Regions from separate parts of the Massilia sp. UYP32 genome, predicted to be linked through region 1. Evidence: predicted binding sites of a transcription regulator. Region 1 holds the regulator's gene; the other holds the start of a gene.
The links. Region 1 encodes sigma-54, which starts transcription at its own class of promoters, with help from an activator protein. Its sites were predicted from a motif close to TGGCANGNAANCTGCTTT; they were not measured.

Region 2: the regulator sigma-54 is predicted to act here: its motif matches at 2,831-2,848, upstream of ABIB42_RS20500 (TldD/PmbA family protein).

The regions. Positions count from the first base shown of each region.
Region 1 covers NZ_JBNDIK010000026.1:88,187-95,838, forward strand. The annotation lists gene ABIB42_RS20160 (KpsF/GutQ family sugar-phosphate isomerase) at 1-95, shown strand, start outside; gene ABIB42_RS20165 (KdsC family phosphatase) at 95-649, shown strand; gene lptC (LPS export ABC transporter periplasmic protein LptC) at 660-1,265, shown strand; gene lptA (lipopolysaccharide transport periplasmic protein LptA) at 1,313-1,861, shown strand; gene lptB (LPS export ABC transporter ATP-binding protein) at 1,873-2,625, shown strand; gene ABIB42_RS20185 (RNA polymerase factor sigma-54) at 2,637-4,112, shown strand; gene hpf (ribosome hibernation-promoting factor, HPF/YfiA family) at 4,188-4,547, shown strand; gene ABIB42_RS20195 (enoyl-CoA hydratase/isomerase family protein) at 4,671-5,756, shown strand; gene ABIB42_RS20200 (DUF5694 domain-containing protein) at 5,841-6,911, shown strand; gene ABIB42_RS20205 (hypothetical protein) at 7,042-7,197, shown strand; gene rapZ (RNase adapter RapZ) at 7,213-7,652, opposite strand, start outside.
Region 2 covers NZ_JBNDIK010000027.1:58,387-66,038, reverse strand. The annotation lists gene ABIB42_RS20505 (TldD/PmbA family protein) at 1-1,038, opposite strand, end outside; gene ABIB42_RS20500 (TldD/PmbA family protein) at 1,052-2,686, opposite strand; gene ABIB42_RS20495 (class I SAM-dependent methyltransferase) at 3,016-3,801, shown strand; gene ABIB42_RS20490 (trypsin-like peptidase domain-containing protein) at 3,923-5,560, shown strand; gene ABIB42_RS20485 (serine hydrolase) at 5,609-7,219, opposite strand; gene ABIB42_RS20480 (M1 family metallopeptidase) at 7,216-7,652, opposite strand, start outside.

The sequences.
Region 1 (7,652 bases):
AATTCCGCATCAACCAGATGCTGGTGGTCGACGAGGACGACCGCCTGGTCGGCGCGCTGCACATCCACGACCTGACCCGCGCCAAGGTGATCTGATGAGCGACACATTTATCCCGGCCATTACCCCATTGGCCCATATGGAGCGCGCGGCGCGCGTCAAGGTCATGATCTTCGACGTCGACGGCGTGCTGACCGACGGCAGCCTGACCTACGGCCCGGAAGGCGAAGTCACCAAGACCTTCAATGTGCTCGACGGCCTGGGCATCCAGCTGCTGAACAAGACCGGCGTCCAGACCGCGATCATCAGCGCGCGCCTGTCGCCGATCGTCGTCAAGCGCGCGGCCGATCTCGGCATCTCGCACGTCCACCAGGGCATCCACGACAAGCGTATCGGCTTCGCCAAGCTGTTGGAAGCCACCGGCTTCACGGCGGAGCAGTGCGGCTACATCGGCGACGACGTGATCGACTTGCCGCTGTTCGCGCGCGTCGGCTTCGCCGTCGCGGTGCCGTCCGGCCACCCGGAGGTGCAGCACCGCGCGCACTACGTAACGAAAAACGCCGGCGGGCGCGGCGCGGTGCGCGAGGTGTGCGACCTCGTGATGCGCGCCCAGGGCACCTACGACCAGGCGCTCGCGCCGTACTTCGCCTGAGGCTTTAAAAATGGCTACCGTCGTCGTCAACAAGCGCACCGCCCACCGCTGGAATCTCCTGGCGATGATCGTCATCGGCACCTTCTTCGCCTTCGGCAGCTTCTGGCTGCTGCAACTGATGCAGGGGTCCGACATCGACGCCCAGCTGGGCGGACCGCCGGACGAACCGGACTACATCGTCGAGAACTTCTCCTTCGTGCGCATGACCGAGAACGGCCAGCCGAGCTACCTGGTGTCGGGCAAGCGCCTGGAGCATATTCCGCGCGGCGACGTGTCGCACGTCGAGGCGCCGGTGCTGCGCGGCGTCGAGCCGGGCCGCCCGCCGATGACGGTGGTCGCGAAGAACGCGCAGATCCATCACCAGGAGCACCGGGTCGAGCTGATCGGCGACGTCGACCTGCAGCGCCCCAAGACCGCGCAGAGTGAATCGCTGCACGTGCGCACCCAGGCGCTCACCGTGCTGCCGGACGAAGAAATACTGAAGACCGATCTGCCGATCGACATGCAGCTCGGCGCGTCCAGCGTCAAGGGCACCGGCATGGTCGCCAACAATGCGACCATGCAGCTGCACCTGTCCAGCCGCGGCCAGATCGTCTATCCGCCACGCCAGCGCTGATCCTCCAGAAACGCCGCGTGCCAACCAGAGACCCGTATCCACCAACCATGAAAAAACTACTTGTCGCCGCCTTCCTTTCCCTGCTGTCGCTGACCGCGGCCGCCGAACGCGCCGATTCGCTCAAGGAAGCGGTCATCAACTTCGATTCGCTCGACATCGACGAGGTGACCGGCACCCGCATCCTGACCGGCAACGTGGTGCTGACCCGCGGCACCCTGGTGCTCAAGTCCGACCGCGCCCTGGTCAAGGAAAGCCCGGAAGGCTATATGAGCGTGACCCTCACCGCTGCCGGCGGCAAGGTCGCCACTTTCCGCCAGAAGCGTGACGGCGGTCCCGACCTGTGGGTCGACGGCCAGGCCGAGCGCATCGAGTACGACGAGCGGTCGGAACTGGTGCGCCTGTATTCCAACGCCGTCGTGCGCGAACTCGAAGGCGCGCGCATGACCAACCAGATCACCGGCCCCTTCATTTCCTACGACAACCGCAAGGAAGTGGCCACGGTGCGCAACGACGAAAGCGGCAAGAGCGTCGCCGGCGGCGGCCGCGGCACCCTGATCCTGGCGCCCAAGCGCGCACCCGCCGGAGGCGCCCAATGACGGCGATTCCGATGGAGCTGGGCGATCGCAGCACACTGGTCGTCAAGGGCCTGCAGAAGAGCTATGGCAAGCGCCTGGTGGTGCGCGACGTGTCGCTGCAGGTCGAATGCGGCGAAGTGGTCGGCTTGCTGGGCCCGAACGGCGCCGGCAAGACGACGTCGTTCTACATGATCGTCGGCCTGGTGCCGTCGGACGCCGGCTCGATCGACATCAACGGCACCGACATCACCAGCCTGCCGATCCACCGCCGCGCCGTACTGGGCCTGTCTTACCTGCCGCAAGAGGCTTCGGTGTTCCGCAAGCTGACGGTGGAAGAGAACATCCGCGCCGTGCTCGAGCTGCAGAAAGACAACGGCAAGCCGCTGTCGAAAGACCAGATCAACGAGCGCCTCGACACCCTGCTGGCCGACCTGCAGATCGAGAAGCTGCGCGAGAATCCGGCGCTGTCGCTGTCGGGCGGCGAGCGCCGCCGCGTGGAAATCGCGCGCGCGCTGGCGACCAATCCGCGCTTCGTGCTGCTCGACGAACCGTTCGCCGGCGTCGACCCGATCGCCGTGATCGAGATCCAGCGCATCGTGCGCTTCCTGAAGGAGCGCCGGATCGGTGTTTTGATCACCGACCACAACGTGCGCGAGACGCTCGGCATCTGCGACCGCGCCTACATCATCAACCAGGGCGCGGTGCTTGCCTCCGGCCGTCCTGACGACATCATCGCCGACGAGTCGGTGCGCCGCGTGTACCTGGGTGAACACTTCCGCATGTGAGCGACGCCTAGATGAAACAGTCCCTGCAACTTCGCACTTCGCAGCACCTCGCGCTTACGCCGCAACTGCAGCAGTCGATCCGGTTGCTGCAACTGTCGACGCTCGAGCTGCACCAGGAGATCGAGCAGATACTGGGCGATAACCCCTTGCTCGAGCGGCTCGACGATCCGCTCGACCGATCGGTGCGCCTGCTGGCCGATGGCGCCATCAACAATGCGCCCGCCAATGGCGAAGCGCCGCCGGCGCCCGGCCAGCAGGCCGAGGGCGAGGGTGCGCCGGCGCAGGAGGGCGAGGGTTTCGAGGGCGGCGCCGACAACGAACGCGTCGATGCCGACTGGAGCGACGGCGGCGCGCCATCGTCCGGCGGCGGCGAGGACGAGGACGGCCGCCCGCAACTGGAGGCCTGCGCCATCACGCTGCGCGAACACCTGATGGAACAGGTGCGCGAAGCCATCCTGTCGGCGCGCGACCGTGCGCTGGCCGAGCTGGTGATCGATGCGCTGGACGACAACGGCTACCTGGAAGAGCCGCTCGACGAGATCCACGCCAGGCTGCCCGAAGAACTCGAGATCGAGATCGACGAATTACGGTGTGCGCTGGCGCTGGTGCAGAGCATGGACCCGGTGGGCGTCGGCGCGCGCAGCGCGGCCGAGTGCCTGGCGCTGCAGATCCGGCGCATGCCGGGCGTGCCGCTGGTGACGCGGCGCATGGCGCTGACCATCGTCGAGGGTTACCTGAGCTGGTTCGCCCAGCGCGAATACAGCAAGCTGAAAAAAGCGCTCGACTGCGACGACGAAGACTTGCGCGAGGTGCAGGCCGTGGTGCGCCAATGCAATCCGCATCCGGGCGCGGCGTTCGCCTCGAACGTGTCGGACTACGTGGTGCCGGACGTGATCGTGCGCCGTTCCAAGAGCGGCTGGGCGGTCACCCTGAACCCGGACGTGATGCCGCGCCTGCGCGTGAACAGCCTGTACGCCAGCCTGCTCAAGCAGGGCAAGAGCGAAGCGCAGATGGGCGCGCAGCTGCAGGAAGCGAAGTGGCTCATCAAGAATATGCGCCAGCGATTCGACACCATCCTGCGCGTGGCGGAGGCGATCGTCGAGCGCCAGCGCAACTTTTTCTCCCATGGCGCGGTTGCCATGCGGCCCCTTGTTTTACGTGAGATAGCTGATACACTAGGCCTACACGAGAGCACAATTTCTCGTGTCACAACGCAGAAATACATGCTGACCCCGCACGGCATGTTTGAGTTGAAGTATTTCTTCGGCAGCCACGTTGCCACCGAGGCGGGAGGCGAAGCATCCTCGACGGCAATCCGTGCGCTCATCGCACAATTGACAGGAGCAGAAGACCCTAGGAACCCATTGTCCGACAGCAAGATCGCGGAGATGCTCGGGGAACAAGGCATGGTCATCGCGCGCCGGACGGTTGCAAAATACCGTGAAGCCCTCAAGATACCCCCTGTAAGCCTCCGCAAGTCCTTGTAACTGCGCCGTCCACACCCGTCGTGCCTTGTCGCGTTGGTGTGGTCCACACGGTGCAACCTTTTCAAAGGAGTGTGTATGAACCTCACAATCAGTGGCCATCATCTCGAAGTAACCCCCGCCATCCGTGAATACGTTCAGAATAAGCTCGAGCGCATCATTCGCCATTTCGACCAGGTGATCGACACCCACGTCTTCCTGGCCGTCGACAACCTCACTGAAAAAGAAAAAAGGCAGAAAGCAGAGATCAACGTCCAGGTGTCGGGCAAGACCCTGCACGTGGCAAGTGTCGCGCAAGACCTGTACGCCGCGATCGATACGCTGATGGATAAGCTGGACAGACAGATTCTGAAACACAAGCAAATGCTGAAGGACCATAGCCGTACCTCGATCAAACGCCTGCCGGAAAACGGCGGCGAAGACGCTGCTGTCGCCTGATCAGGCGCAGGGCTCACACTAGCTAAGGGCGTCTGAGGGGACGCCCTTTTTGCATCCAGCTCCCCGATATGACGCGTTTCGTGTGTTCGGTAAAATGCATGTCTCTCCATTACGGATTACGCCATGACCGACCACGTCCTGACCCGCGTCGCCAACCGCACCGGCATCATCACCCTGGACCGCCCGAAGGCGCTCAATTCGCTGTCGCTCGAGATGGTGCGCGCGCTCACCACTGTGCTGCGCGCCTGGCGGCATGACGGGCAGGTCGACGCGGTCGTACTGACCAGCAGCAGCGAGAAGGCCTTGTGCGCGGGCGGCGACATCCGCTTCTTCCATGAGGTCGGCCATGCGACGCCGATGGGCGGCAGCGCGCTGCTCGAGGATTTCTTCACCGAAGAATACGCGCTGAACCACCTGATCCATTTCTACCCGAAGCCCTACATCGCCATCATGGATGGCGTCGTGATGGGCGGCGGCATGGGCATCGCCCAGGGCGGCCCGGACTGCGGCCTGCGCATCGTGACCGAGCGCACGAAGATGGCCATGCCCGAGGTGAACATCGGCCTGTTCCCGGACGTCGGCGGCAGCCACTTCCTGTCGCATGCGCCCGGACAGCTGGGCAACTACCTGGGCCTGACCGGGCTGACGATCGGCGCCGCCGACGCGCTCCATATCGGTCTGGCCGATGTCTTCGTGCCGGGCGCCGAACTGCGGGCCCTGCATGCCCTGATCGCGTCCACACCCGGCGCCGACCTGCCGGCGGCGATCCGCGCTTTCGCGGCGCCGTTCGCGCAGAAGGCGGGCAATGGCGAACTGCAGGCCCAGCGCCAGCTGATCGATGCGCATTTCGGCGCCGCGTCGGTCGCCGCGATCATGGCTTCGCTCGAAGGCGACGAGACGCCGTTCGCGCAGCGCGCCCTGGCGGCGATGCGCCAGCGCTCGCCCCTATTGATGTGCGTGACCCACGAACTGCTGGCGCGCGGCGCGCAGCTGTCCGTGGCCGACTGCCTGCGCATGGAACGTTCGCTGGTGCGTCACAACTTCGCGCATGGCGAAGTGCTGGAAGGCGTGCGCGCGCTCGTCATCGACAAGGACAATGCGCCGCGCTGGAATCCGCCTTCGCTCGATCAGGTGACGCCCGACATGGTGGCGCGCTTCTTCGACCCGGTGTGGCCGGAGCATGCGCATCCGCTCAGGCATCTCGCATAATCCGCTGCGTGCATATCCATTTTTGCGTGACACCATATCGGTGAGGTGTGAACATCGGGTCTTCATGACCTGAAAGGAAACCCGATGCGCCTGCCTGCCTTGCTGATCTCGATGACCTTGTCCTGCGCCGCCGCCGCGCAGGATTACCAGCCGGCCTTCGATCCGAGCCGGCTCAAGGGCCCCGCGACGGGGCCGGTCAACGAGATCATGGTGCTCGGCTCGCCCCACCTGGCGCACCTGCCCAAGACCTTCCAGACGTCGAGCCTGGCCCCGCTGAACGACCGGCTCGCCGCCTGGAAGCCGCAGGCGATCGCGGTCGAGGACCGCTCCGGGCCGCAGTGCGATTTCATGCGCCGCTATGCGGCGCGCTACCAGGAGGCGGTCGACGGCTATTGCTGGGATACCGCGCCGGCCAGGGCGGCGACCGGGCTCGACGTGCCGCAGGCCACCGCCGAGGCCGAACGGCTGCTGGCCGCCTGGCCCGCGGCGCCGTCGGCGGCCCAGCGACGGCGCCTGGCGGCCGTGTTCCTGGCCGGCGGCGAGGAGGCGTCGGCCGTGGTCCAGTGGCTCCGCCTGCCGAACGCCGAGCGCCGCGCCGGCGACGGCCTGGATGAGGTCCTGGTCGCACGGCTGCAAAAGCTCGCGGTTCATCCCAACGAAAGCGTGGCGATCGCGGCGCAGCTGGCGGCCCGGCTGGGGCATGAGCGCGTATATGCGATGGACGACCAGACGGCAGGCCGCCCCTACGCCGATCGCAAGGCGGCCGGCGAGGCGATCATGAAGGCCTGGGACAATCCGGCCAATGCCAAGCGCAAGAAGGAGGACGAGATCCTCGACCGGGGCGTGGATACTCCGGAAGGCCTGCTGGCGATGGTTCGCGCCTACAATTCGCCGGCCCACGTCGCGGCGAGCTTCGAGATCGATTTCGGCGCGGCGCTGAACGAGCCGTCACCGCAGCGCTTCGGCCGCGCCTACGTCGGCTACTGGGAAACGCGCAACCTGCGCATGGCGGCGAACATCCGCGACGTGGTGGGCGTCATGCCGGGCACGCGGCTGCTGGTCATCGTCGGTGCTTCGCACAAGGGTTACCTGGAAGCCTACCTGCACCAGATGCACGACGTGCGGGTCGTCGATACAGCGGCGTTGCTGCGGTAAATGCTGCACATGAAAGATAAGGTCATCCTGCGTGAGTCGGGCGTCCCTGCAAGCCGCGGTGAGAATGCGTGAGCTTGCGCGCTATCTCCTTGTGCTACTGTCAGATTCTTATCACCGATGACAGCTGCACATGATTTCCTGGCAAAACCTGATCTCCGAACACCGCGCGCTCTCGCAGTTCGTGAAAGCCTCCCTGGCCATCAGCGTCGTATCGTTGGCATTCCTGGTCGCATATCACATGGGTGAGGGCATGGGCGCCGCTGCCTACTACTTCTTCAATAGCTGACCAGCGACGACGAGATCACGCAGCCGGATTCTTCGGCTGCTCCCGATGCCGCACGATCACCCGTTCGGTATCGCCGAAGTAGGCGCCGAGGTGTTCGGCCATGTACACCGAGCGGTGCTGGCCGCCGGTGCAGCCCACCGCCACCGTCAGGTAGCTGCGGTTGTCGGTCTTGAACGACGGCAGCCACTTGGCCACGAAGTTGCGGATGTCGGCCAGCATCTCGATCGCGCTCGGCTGGGCGTCGAGGAAGTCGATCACCGGCTGGTCCTTGCCGGTGAGAGGGCGCAGGGCCAGGTCGTAGTACGGGTTCGGGATCGCGCGCACGTCGAACACGAAGTCGGCGTCGAGCGGCACGCCGACCTTGAAGGCGAACGATTCGAAGAACAGGGTCAGCGGCGCATGGGCGACCTCGGCCAGCTCCTTGATCCAGGCGCGCAGTTTATTGGCCGAGAGCT
Region 2 (7,652 bases), on a different contig from region 1:
GATCAGCTCCTCGGTGGTCTTGTTGGTGCCGGCCATGATGATGTTGCCGGCCGCGCCCACCGCGCGCTGCTTCTTCTGCTGCGCCCAGTAGCGCGAGTAGTCGAGGGCGTTGATCTTGCCGTCCTTGACCAGCTCCACGCGTTCGCGCGGCAGCATGTCGTTATCCCATGGCAGCACGGCGACGTCCTTGTCCCATGGGTCGGACCAGATGTTGACCTGGCTGTCGAACAGCTTGTCGCCCAGCCGGTTCTTGCCGCCGGCCTTCGACAGGAAGCTGCGGCCCTCGTCGGCGCGGCGCGCGTCGAAGCCGCCCAGCATGAAGGACAGCAGGTCCGACGTCGCCGCCGGCTCCATGATCACGGTGTAGCGGCCCGGCTCCAGCGCCTTGGCGTCGACCGAGCGCAAGGCCTTCTCGATCGCGATCTCGGCCGCTTCGCGCGGGTCGAACTTGGTGACGTCGCGCGCCGAGCGCTTGACCCAGCCCGAACCGCGGCCGTCTTCGGTGCGCACGGTCAGGGTGAAGTCGAGCGAGGTCGCGACCTGGTGGCCGAACAGGCCGTTCGAGTTGGCGACGGTCTCGAAGCTGGTGCGGTCGGTGAAGAAGCCGGCCGAGACCAGGCCGCGCTTGCGGCACCCCTCGATCGCGTAGGCGGCGGCCTGCGCGCGGTACTCCGGATCGATGTCGGCGGTCTTCTGCACGAAGGTGTCGGACGGCTTGTAGGCGGTCTTGGCGATCGCCGGGATGAATTCCGGATTGTCCGGCGCCAGCTTCGCCAGGTCTTCGGCGCGGCGCACGGCGCGCTCGATCGACTTGTCGTCGAACTCGTTGATGGTGGCCGTGCCCTGCTTCTTGCCGAATGCGACCTGCACCTGCACGCGGGTGTCGTCGGCCAGGCCGGCGGTCGAGACGGCGTTGCGGGCGAAGCGGATGTTGCCGATGGTGCTGCCTTCGATGTTGACGATGCACTCGTCGGCCTTGGTCAGCGACATCACGCGATCGCTGATCTTCCTGGTTTGTTCCTGGGTCAAGATGCTCATGTGCGTCCCTGCCTTAGCCGATCTTGCGAGCGGTGTTGATCACGTTGATGCCGTTGAAGCGCGCGGTCGACGAACCGTGCGAGACGATGCTGATCTGCGGCGGCTGTCCCTTGCCGTCGAAGAAGGAGCCGCCCATGCGCCAGTCGCGCTCGTCGCAGATCGCGCTGCAGCCGCCCCAGAATTCCTGGGTGTTCGACTGATAGGCCACGTCTTCCAGCATCTGGCCGATCTTGCCGTCCTTGATCTCGAAGAACAGCTGGCCGCCAAACTGCGAGTTGTAGCGCTGCTGGTCGATCGAGAACGAGCCGTCGCCGATGATGTAGATGCCCTTCTTGATGCCCTTGACCATCTCGTCCGGGGTCAGCCTGGCCTTGCCCGGCGCCAGCGACACGTTCGGCATGCGCTGGAATTGCACCGTGTTCCAGCCGTCCGCGTACGAGCAGCCGTGCGATTCCTTCTCGCCGATGATGTGGGCCTGGTCGCGCGTGGCCTGGAAGTTGACCAGGATGCCGTCCTTGATGATGTCCCAGCGCTTGGTCTTGACGCCTTCGTCGTCGTAGCCGATCGCGCCCAGCGAACCCGGGGTGGTCTTGTCGGCGAAGATGTTGACGATCGGGGCGCCGTACTTGAAGCTCTTCGACTTCAGCTTGTCGACCGTGGCGAAGCTGGTGCCGGCGTAGTTGGCCTCGTAGCCCAGCACGCGATCGAGCTCGGTCGGGTGGCCGACGTTTTCGTGGATGGTCAGCCACAGGTGTTCCGGCGACAGCATCAGGTCGTACTTGCCCGGCTGGACCGACTTGGCGGTCAGCTTGCGCTTGGCGTCGCGGCCCGCGGCGCGCGCGTCCTCGACGATGTCGTAGGTCTCGGTGTACAGCGTGGCGACGCCGCCGGCGGCCTTGATCTTGTGCTCGGGGCGGGCGTCGAAGTATTCATAGCCCTTGCCCACCGGGGAGCTCAGGCCGTCGCGCGAGCGGAACTTGCCGGTGGCCTTGTCGACCGCCGTGGCCGACAGCGGCGCCCACAGGCGATGCACGTCCTGGTCGATATACGAGCCGTCGGTCGACGCGAAGTACTTCTGCTGGTTCACCTGGAACAGCATCGTGCGCATGAAGTTGGCGCCGCCTTCCATGCCTGCCTTGTTGGCGGCGATCAGCATGTCGGTCTTCTCGGCGATCGGCACCGTGCGCCAGTCCTTGGTGTACGGCGTGCTCCACGAAACCTCACCGACGCCCTTGACTGGTGCAAGCTGCACCGGTTCGGTCTGCAGCCTGGCGTTCGCTTTGGCGATCGCCACCGCCTGGCGCGCCGCGTTGGCGATGCCGTCGTTCGACATGTCCGAGGTCGCGGCGAAGCCGTAGGCGCCGTTCACGATGACGCGCACGCCGACGCCGGCCGATTCGGTATTGGCCACGTTCTCGACGTTCAGGTCGCGCGTGGTGATGAACTGGTTGAGATAGCGTCCGATGCGCACGTCGGCGTAGCTGGCGCCGGCCTTGGTGGCGGCGTTCAGCGCGACGTCGGCCAGGGCCTTCTTGGCGGCGACGGGCATCGTGCTGACCAGTTCCTCGGCAGCGATCGCGCGACCGAATGGCAACAGCATCGAGGCGGCGGCCAGGCTGCTGAGATTGAGAAAGGTACGGCGTTCCATGTGTTCTCCTGAATGACCTACTTCCGGGCAGCGGTTCCGCAAACAGCTCGGCGCCGCTCTTGTATGTACATCGCTATTGTTTTGGATTTGCCTGTGTGCCACGCGGCAAACCTCTCAACGATAGCATCGACTTAACGTTTTGAATAGGCAATCTTTGTGCCACCTCAATGCAATGTTCTCTGCCTGTGCAAGGCACTGTCAGTACAATGAATATTCCACGCATATGCATATACGGCGAACGCTTGACTATGGAGGTTGCCTGTTCGATCATCCTCGGGCTGACGGCGGCGAACCGCCTGCCGTCCCACCCACCAAGGAGACCTCGCACGATGAAACGACTGATCCTGGCCGCGATGCTGGCAACCGGCCTTGCCGGCGCCGCGCACGCGGACGACGCCCTGAAATCCGCCATCGCCGGCGAACACCGCGCCGCCGCCAGCAAGGCCCGCGACACCTACCGCCACCCTTACGAAACCCTGACCTTCTTCGGCATCAAGCCGAACATGACGGTGATCGAGCTGTCGCCGGGCGGCGGCTGGTACACCGAGATCCTGGCGCCCTACCTGCGCGACCAGGGCAAGCTGTATGGCGCCGTGCCGGACGCCGAGAGCCGCGGCGGCAAGGCCTTCCGCGACAGGCTGGCGGCCAATGGCGCCGTGTACGGCAAGGTGAGCCCGGTCCAGTTCGCGCCACCGGGCAGCATCGCGCTGGGCGCGCCGAACAGCGTCGACATGGTGGTCACCTTCCGCAACCTGCACAACTGGCTGGGCAATGGCGACGACGCCGTGCTCACCGTGCTGAAGGAAGCGCACAAGGTCTTGAAGCCGGGCGGCGTGCTGGGCGTGGTCGAGCACCGCCTGCCGGCGAAGATGGAGCAGGACGCCAAGGCCTCGAGCGGCTATATGCACGAGGCATACGTGATCCGCATGGCCGAACGCGCCGGCTTCAAGCTGGCCGCCAAGTCGGAGGTGAACGCCAATCCGAAGGACACCGCCGACCATGAAAAAGGCGTGTGGACCCTGCCGCCGGTGCTGGCCAACAAGGACAAGGACCGCGAGAAGTACCTCGCCATCGGCGAGAGCGACCGCATGACGCTCAAGTTCGTCAAGCAGTAGGCATAAGCGCCACGTCGCGAAGGAGGGCCGGTATTCCTTCGCGACGATTCCCGTATTTCCTTTTGCGCCGCCTGTGGTTATTCTTCTGGATGCATCCTGAACCGTCCATTCGAAGGAAACCATGAAGACTCTGCCGACATTGCGCCTGGCCGCCCTCCTCCTTGGCGCCTGCGGCGCCGCGCACGCCCAGGACACCGTGCCGCCCGAGGCCCAGGCCATGCCTGCTCCTGCTCCTGCTCCCGCTCCCGCTCCTGCCACGGCGCCCGCCGTCGCGCCCGCCGTCGCTCCCGCAGTTGCTCCCCCTGCCGCCAAGAGCGCCGTGCCGGCGCCGGTCCTGCCCGCGGTCGAGAACTCGGTCGTGAAGATCTTCGCCACGATCCGCCGCCCCGAACCCTATAAACCCTGGACCAAGGCGGCCCCAAGCTCGGTCACCGGTTCCGGCGTCATCATCGAGGGCAAGCGCATCCTGACCAATGCCCACGTGGTCGGCTATGCGAGCCAGGTCGAGGTGCAGGCCAGCCAGTCCGGCGACAAGGTGGCGGCCAGGGTGATCGCGCTGGCGCGCGGCATCGACCTGGCCGTGCTGGAACTGGAAGACCCGTCCTTCTTCGACAGGCGTCCGCCGGTGCCGAGGGCGCCCGTGCTGCCCGACGTGCGCCAGCAGGTGTTCGCCTACGGCTATCCGGTCGGCGGCAATTCGCTGTCGACCACCACCGGCATCGTCTCGCGCGTGGAGTTCGTCAACTACGGCGCCTTCAGCTCGGGCCTGCGGATCCAGATCGACGCCCCGATCAATCCCGGCAACAGCGGCGGCCCGGTGGTGTCGGGCGAGCGCATGGTCGGCCTGGCCTTCGCCGGCGCGGCCAATGCGCAGAATATCGGCTACGTGATCCCCAACGAGGAAATCGAACTGTTCCTGCGCGACGTCGCCGACGGCCGCTACGACGGCAAGCCGCTGCTGCACGACAGCGTGCAGACGCTGGAGAATCCGGCGCTGCGCCAGTTCCTCAAGCTGGATAAATCGGTCGAAGGCGCGGTGGTGCACCGCCCCTACCGGGTCGACGCCAGCTGGCCGCTGAAGGAGTGGGACGTAATCACCCATATCGGCGAGCACGCGGTCGACAACCAGGGCATGGTCAAGCTGGACTCGAACCTGCGCGTGCGCTTCCAGTACCGCATCCAGCAGGTGGCGAAGAACGGCAAGGTCTTGATGACCATCATCCGCGGCGGCAAGCAGATGAAGGTCGAGGTGCCGGCCACCGGCCCGCGTCCGCTCCTGATCTCGGACCTGGACGGCGGCTATCCGTCCTACTTCATCTATGGCCCGATCGCCTTCTCGCGCGCCACCAGCGAATTCATGAGCTTTGTCGCCGGCAGCGCGCCGGGGATGAACGCCTACGCCTTCAACGCCAGCCCGCTGGTCACTCAGCGTGGCGACTCGCCGACGCCGGAGCGCGAAGAGCTGGTGGTGATCAGCGCGCCGTTCTTCCCGCACAAGCTGGTGAGCGGCTACAACAACCGCTTCGGCTCGGTGGTCGAGTCGGTGAACGGCGAGAAGGTGCGCAGCCTGCGCCACCTGGTGGAACTGCTGCGCGACCTGAAGGACGAGCAGGTGGTGCTGCGCTTCGACCAGCGCTACGGCGAAACCATGATCCTGCCGCGCCAGGCGACGCTGGCGGCGACCGAGTCCATCCTGTCGGACAACGGGATCAGGACGCAGGGGTCGGAAGACATGATGAAGGTGTGGGAGCGCAAATAAGCTCCCCACCACGAAAAACGCCCGCGAACATGCGGGCGTTTTTTTTTCTTACTTCGCCTTTTTCACCGGCGTGAACAGCAGGTCCTGGAAGTCGTAGCTGAAGTCGGTCTCGGTCGATACCGGCTTCATGCGCATCCGCTCGATCGAGCCGTCGTGGTCCAGCGAGAAGGTCGCATAGGCGTCGGCATTGAAGTTGCGTTCCTTCCAGCGCACGATGAAGGTGTCGTGCTGGAAGTGCTCCATCTCGCCGGTCAGGTCGGGGGTGCGCGAGAACGACATCACCAGCTTGCTGCCCTGGCGCTTGACGGTCGCCTTGCCATACCAGGCGTCCTCGTACTCGCCTTCGTAGTCCCACAGCGGCAGCGACGGCTTCGAGGCCTTGGCGCGGCTGGCGCTTTCACCCTTTACGCGCGCTGCTTCCTTTTCGCGCGCTTCGCGGTCGACCTCGGCGATGCGGCCGATCCAGTCGGTCGGCGCCACGCCCAGGTACTGGTCCAGCAGGCGGTATTGCAGCGCATTGAGCGACGGACCGCTTTCGGCATTGGTGAAGATCGCGATGCCCAGCTTCGCTTCCGGCACCAGCATGACGCGCGAATAGAAGCCCTGCAGCGCGCCGCCATGCATCGCCACCAGCTTGCCCTGGTAGTCGCGCAGCTGGAAGCCCAGGCCATAGGCGAAGAAGTTCGGCTTGGTCGCCGCCAGCGGTGGGCGCGGCTGGTTGATCTTCATCGGCGTCTGCGCGGTCCACATCTCGCGCGCCTGTTTCTCGGACCACAGCCGCACTTCCTTGCCGCCGGCGTCCGTTTTCACGCGCCCGTGGTCGAGCAGCACGTTCATCCAGCGCGCGATGTCCTCGGCATTGGTGTTGATGCCCACCGCGCCGATCGCGTTCGCCACCGGCATCGGCTTCACCACCGCCGCCTTGCCATCGATCTTGCTGTGCGGCGCCGACACGTTCATGCCCGGCTTGTGCTGGTCCAGGCTGGTGGTGGTGGCCTCCATGCCGACCGGATCGAGGATCCACTCGCGCATGGTCGCGCCCCAGTCCTTGCCGGATTTCCGGGCGATGATCTTGCCGGCCACGATGTACAGCAGGTTGTCGTAGGCGTAGCTGTTGCGGAAGCTCGTCGCCGGCTTGATGTAGCGGAGGTTGTGGATGATCTCGTCGGTGCTGAAGGTGGTGGTGGGCCACCACATCAGGTCACCGGCGCCGAGTCCCAGGCCGCTGCGGTGCGTGAGCAGGTCGCGCACCGTCATCTCGGCCGTCACATATGCATCGTACATGCGAAAGTCCGGCAGGTGCTTGATGACCGGGTCGTCCCATTCCAGCTTGCCCTGGTCGACCAGCATCGCCAGCCCCGCCGCCGTGAAGGCCTTGGAGTTGGACGCGATCTCGAAGATGGTCTTGCCGTCGACCGGCGTCGGGTCGCCCAGCTTGCGCACGCCGAAGCCCTGGGTGACGACGACCTTGCCGTCCTTGACCACCGCGATGGCGATGCCGGGGACGTCGAAGGTCTTCAGGACGCGGTTGACGTCGGCTTCCAGGTCGTAGGCGGGCGCCGCCGCGGTGGCGGCTGGCGCGGCGGCGGTCTGTGCAACAGCGGCGGTCGCGCACACCGCGAGCAGCAGCGCGCCGGCGAGTCGGTTCATGGTCATCATTGCTTGCCCATCGCCTTGTCGACGCTCGATTGCGTCTCGGGGTGGTAACGCTCGCGCGCCTTCTTGTAGATGCCTTCGGCCCAGGCGCGGTCGTCCGGTTTCTCGCGCAGCGCGGCGTACAGCGGCACCACGAACTTCTGGCGGCCGACGCTCATCAGGAAGGCTTCGAGCTGCGGACGCACGGCGCGGTAGCCGGCGTGCACCGAGGCGCGATAGAAGCGGAACGCGACTTCGTTGTTCTTCGTGTTGGCCAGGCCGTAGGCGCGGTCGAGTTCTTCCAGCTTTTTCGCATCGGCTTTGTTGTCGATGTCGTTCAGGAACTTCATCCACTCGGCGGCGTTCCAGTCCCTGGCCTTCAGTTGATCGGTCGAGACCGTGCCCTTGATCCAGCCGTCGATCGAGGCATTCAGCTGCGCCAGGCGCTGCGAGACGG